DNA from 2 places in the Lacihabitans lacunae genome. Region 2 is predicted to be linked to the other one. Evidence: riboswitches for the same ligand, from Rfam matches in the RefSeq annotation. Region 2 holds a riboswitch; the other holds the start of a gene.
What was found. A riboswitch is a leader RNA that binds a small molecule or an ion and turns the genes downstream of it on or off. The one in region 2 is predicted to bind S-adenosylmethionine.
Positions count from the first base shown of each region.

Region 1: it holds a riboswitch for S-adenosylmethionine, as region 2 does, so the genes downstream of both, ACFOOI_RS20795 (O-acetylhomoserine aminocarboxypropyltransferase/cysteine synthase family protein) here and metK (methionine adenosyltransferase) in region 2, are expected to answer to the same signal.

Region 1 is NZ_JBHRYQ010000001.1:4,903,464-4,905,869, reverse strand. It holds gene ACFOOI_RS20795 (O-acetylhomoserine aminocarboxypropyltransferase/cysteine synthase family protein) at 1-996, opposite strand, end outside; SAM riboswitch class I at 1,116-1,237, opposite strand; gene ACFOOI_RS20790 (hypothetical protein) at 1,354-2,406, shown strand, end outside.
Region 2 is NZ_JBHRYQ010000001.1:1,753,783-1,756,188, reverse strand. It holds gene metK (methionine adenosyltransferase) at 1-1,098, opposite strand, end outside; SAM-I-IV-variant riboswitch at 1,156-1,265, opposite strand; gene ACFOOI_RS07665 (lycopene cyclase family protein) at 1,385-2,406, opposite strand, start outside.

The DNA.
Region 1 (2,406 bases), 3.1 Mb from region 2:
CGATGAATGACTTTCAAGACCTGGATATGAAACCGACTCCACTTCCTCGTGGCTTTCTAGCCATTTTGCTAAAGCAAGGGCATTTTCACAAGTCCGCTCAACTCTAAGCGACAAGGTTTCTAAACCCTGAATCAATAAAAATGAGTTAAATGGCGACTGAGCAGGGCCCCAATCTCTAAGGCCTTCTACTCTACATCTGATGATAAACTGAATGTTTCCAAAAGGACCACCGATTCCGAATACATCGTTATAAACTAAACCATTATAACTCGCCGATGGCGAAGTAAACTGCGGATATTTCCCATTTCCCCAGTTAAAATTACCTCCGTCTACAATCACACCGCCCATGGTGGTACCGTGACCGCCAATCCATTTGGTAGCAGACTCTACGATTACGTTGGCACCGTGCTTAAGCGGCTGACATATAGCTCCACCAGCACCAAAAGTATTGTCTACAAATAGTGGAAGGTCGTGTTTTTTGGCAACTGCTGCTATTTTTTCAAAATCTGGCACATTCAAACCTGGGTTACCAATGGTTTCAACATAAATCAATTTCGTATTTTCATCTATAAGGCTTTCTATGCTTTCGGCATCTGTACCATTTGCAAAACGTGCTTCTACGCCTATGTTTTTGAATGAGTTTTTAAACTGATTAAATGTTCCGCCATACAAAAATGAACTCGTAACGAAGTTATCCCCTACCGAGGTTACGTTGTTTATGGCTATAAACTGTGCCGCATGACCTGAGCTAATAGCCAAAGCTGCTACTCCACCTTCTAATGCCGCTACTCTTTTCTCAAAAACATCATTAGTCGGGTTCATTATTCGGGTATAAATATTCCCGAACTCCTTCAGAGCAAAAAGGTTAGCTCCATGCTCTGAGTTTTTAAACTGATAGGCAGTGGTTTGATAAATAGGCACTGCACGTGATTGTGTAGTAGGATCAATCTCTTGGCCAGCATGTAGCTGTTGTGTTTCGAATCTTAATTCTGACATGTTTTAATAAAATTTAAATAAAAAAATACACCGTCGTGCGTGCGATAAACGCATGACGAAAAATTTCGATTCTCGAAATCTTTAAACAAAACCAATAGTAATTTGAAAATCGCCTGATTGGTTTATAAGTCCTAGAGGCTACTGTTGAGCCGCTGAGGTAGGTATTGGCACCTTTTCGATAAGTATCGGCAGGTTGCCCGAGTTTCAAAGAGCCTATTCTCTCCACTCGTCTTTATAAATCAACCATTCAGCTGCAAAAGCGAAGAATGAATTGATGCTGCAAAGCTATAAAACATTTTTTGGAATCAAAAAAATATCTGAATTAAGTTAACCTTAATAAATCCTGAACCTTTTGGAGTGCAAATACGTATTATTATTCAACGCATATTTACCAAGTTTTTAATGTTGGGCTATATTTGTCAATCTTCCTCAAAAAGTACATTTACCTTAAGTCAAATCGATTTAAAGGAAGATAACTTACTTATTTGGGACAAGCTTCTGCCCGATAACCATCACCTAAAAAGTGATAAAATAAATTTCTATAAAGAGAATACCTCCGTAGAAAGTTTAACTTTTATTGTTTGGGATAAAAAAGAGCAAATTGCGGCTATTTACCTACAAAAAAGCAAATTCCCTTTAAATCAAATAAAGATTTCGGACCTAAGAATATCACTATTAGAGCTATTTACGAAGTGCGATGAAAACCTAAGTTGCTCATTAGACGTATTGGTTTGTGGTAATATTTTCAAATCTAACCAAGAAGGTTTTTATATAAAAGAAGGCTATTGCAGAGTTCAGATATTTGAAGCTTTGGTCGAGTTTTTAGAACAAAACGAAAAAACGAAAAACTTTGCGGGTTTATTGGTAAAAGAATGCGATGCCCCTTTTGATATAAGCAAAAAACTTATTCCTTTTAGTCAAGATATCAGCATGCAAATGTGCATTGACCCGAGTTGGAAAAACATGGGTGACTACGCTTCGGTTTTAGACAAAAAATATAGATCGAGATACAAAAAAATAATAGCGAAATTTGATTCTTTAACTTTTACAGAATTAAATATTGAAGACATAAAACTTCACCAAAAACGCATTTACGAGCTCTATTTGGAGGTTTTGCAAAATCAAACGGTAAAACTTGGCGAAATAAAACCCACATATTTTTTAGAATTAAAGAAGCTACTAGGAGACAATCTGCAAGTTTTTGGTGTGTTTAAATATGAAAAATTAATCGCTTTTTCTACGCATATATTTTCAGGAAATGGCCAAATGGAAATTCATTATATTGGGATAGATTATACGGAAAACGAAAACTATAATCTGTACTTCAATATCCTCTATTTTGGACTTAGCGAAGCTATTAATAAACACCAAAACAAAATAGAATTAGGTAGAACAGCCGAAGTCGCCAAG
Region 2 (2,406 bases):
TTTAAGTCTTTGCTCGATAGCATAAGGTCTCATGTCAAAGATAGCCTCAACTTTTCTAGCGATTTCGCCATCTGAAAGCTCAACTTTGGCTGTGCCTTTTGTATCTACAAAAATTCCACAAGGCGTAGCAACACCAATTGCATAAGAAACCTGAACCAACACTTCGTCACAAAGACCCGCCGCTACTAAGTTTTTAGCGATGTGTCTGGTGGCATATGCTGCAGATCTATCCACTTTAGATGGATCTTTTCCTGAAAATGCTCCACCACCGTGTGCACCTTTACCACCGTAAGTATCTACGATGATTTTACGACCCGTAAGGCCAGTGTCTCCGTGAGGTCCACCAATTACAAACTTACCTGTTGGGTTAATGTGATACAGGATATCGTCTGTAAATAAGGCTTGGATTTCAGCTTTTAACTTAGATTTCACTCTTGGAATCACGATATTAACCATGTCTGCTTTAATTTTAGCAAGCATAGATTCGTCATCAGCGAAATCGTCGTGTTGCGTTGAGATCACAATTGTGTCAATTCTGATAGGTTGGTTATCGTCAGAATACTCAATAGTTACCTGCGACTTAGAATCCGGCCTAAGGTAATCAATAACATCACCTTCTTTTCTGAAAGCTGCTAGTTCTTCAAGTATTTTGTGAGATAGGTCTAATGCAAGTGGCATGTAGTTGTCGGTCTCTTTGGTTGCATAACCAAACATCATACCTTGGTCTCCAGCACCTTGAGCATTAGCTTTTGCTTCGAAATCTTCAGCTGCTACACGGTCAACTCCTTGATTGATATCAGAAGATTGCTCGTGAATGGCAGAGATAATTCCACACGAATTAGCCTCAAACATATATTCAGCCTTAGTATAACCAATTTTCTTGATTACATCTCTCGCGATAGTTTGTACGTCTAAATACGTTTTTGTGTTTACTTCTCCGGCCAAAACCACAAGTCCAGTAGTAACAAGTGTTTCACAAGCTACTTTTGAGTTTGGGTCAAACGCCAAAAAGTGATCGATAAGTGAGTCTGAGATTTGGTCAGCGACCTTGTCTGGGTGTCCTTCAGAAACTGATTCTGAGGTAAATAAATACGGCATTTTTTATAAATTTAAAATATTAATAAAATAATGCAAGAGTAATGTCTGTAAGGTGCTTTGCCGAAACTATTTTGGTCGGGCGACCCACATCTATTTTACCACCGCGGCGTTTCAAAAAAATACTCGGTTGGTTTTCTCTTTTTCGAGAGAAACTCTTGATGTAATGCAAAATTGAGGCTTTTTGGTGATAATTAAAAATTATAGTGAATAAATCTATAAATTTGCTTATTCGTAGAGAAAATTACTGAAATGATAATATTTTAAAGGTAGCTAGAATAGAAAAAATCTACAGAAACGCTCCTTTTAGTTTTTTAAATACTACGAGCAAAAATGCTTTTCCGAAAATTAATTTGGGAGTAGACCACATTATCTTAATTTCGTCCCACAAACTTGACTTTTGGTCTAAAAAACGAAATACGGATTCAATGTCATTTTTGTTGAAAATCCTCTTGAAACTTTCGGACATTGGATAAAGGTCTTCGGCTATTACATAAAGTAGGGTAGACGCATAAAGTTCATGTCTTTTTTCAAACCAAGAAACTTGCTTTTCCGAGGGTAGTTTTCCTTTTTCTAGTTTTTGTACTATCGCTAAAAGCTTTCTTTGTGTGTTTGCAAAGGTATAACCAGTGGCTGGGTTTGTGTATCCGGCTGCGGTGCCAATTCTACTCACGTTTTTGGATGGAAATTCTGCTGTAGCGACGTCTGACATCGGAATCACTCCAAATTCTTCTTCTTCTATCTCAAAAATTATGTTGGGATACCTCTCCGTTAAAAAACACTCTAACTCATTTGTGTACGTATTTTGCTCTAAAAGACGTTCTGAAAATACGGTAAACTCTACTAAGGCTTTGTTTTTAGATAGAGGTAAAATATACATAAACCTTCCTTCATGGCTTTTTTGAGGAATACTAAAATCCATCATGTCGGGTGTATTAAGATCAAAGACTTCTTTATCTGATTTTACTACATAACCTTTGAAATGCTGAAGTAAGTTAATGTTTTTTGGATTATTAATGTCTAATTTGAAGGTGCTGTCAAAAACATGTAGTGCTTTAAAATTGCCTTTTTCGGTTTTTACGGTAACGCTAGAGTTCAAATCTAAAATATCTAAAACTCGATCTTTTTTGAAGGTGATATTAGGAAACTTAGCAAGGTGAGCATTCACGAATTCATAAAAATCTATTCCTCTTATTAGTTTATAAGCATAAGATTTTAGTGGGATTTTCTTTTTAACTCCGGAGCTATCGGTGATGAAAATGTTTTGCCAATTGGCAGCCAATATTTCATCAAACGGATTTGTTCCTTGTT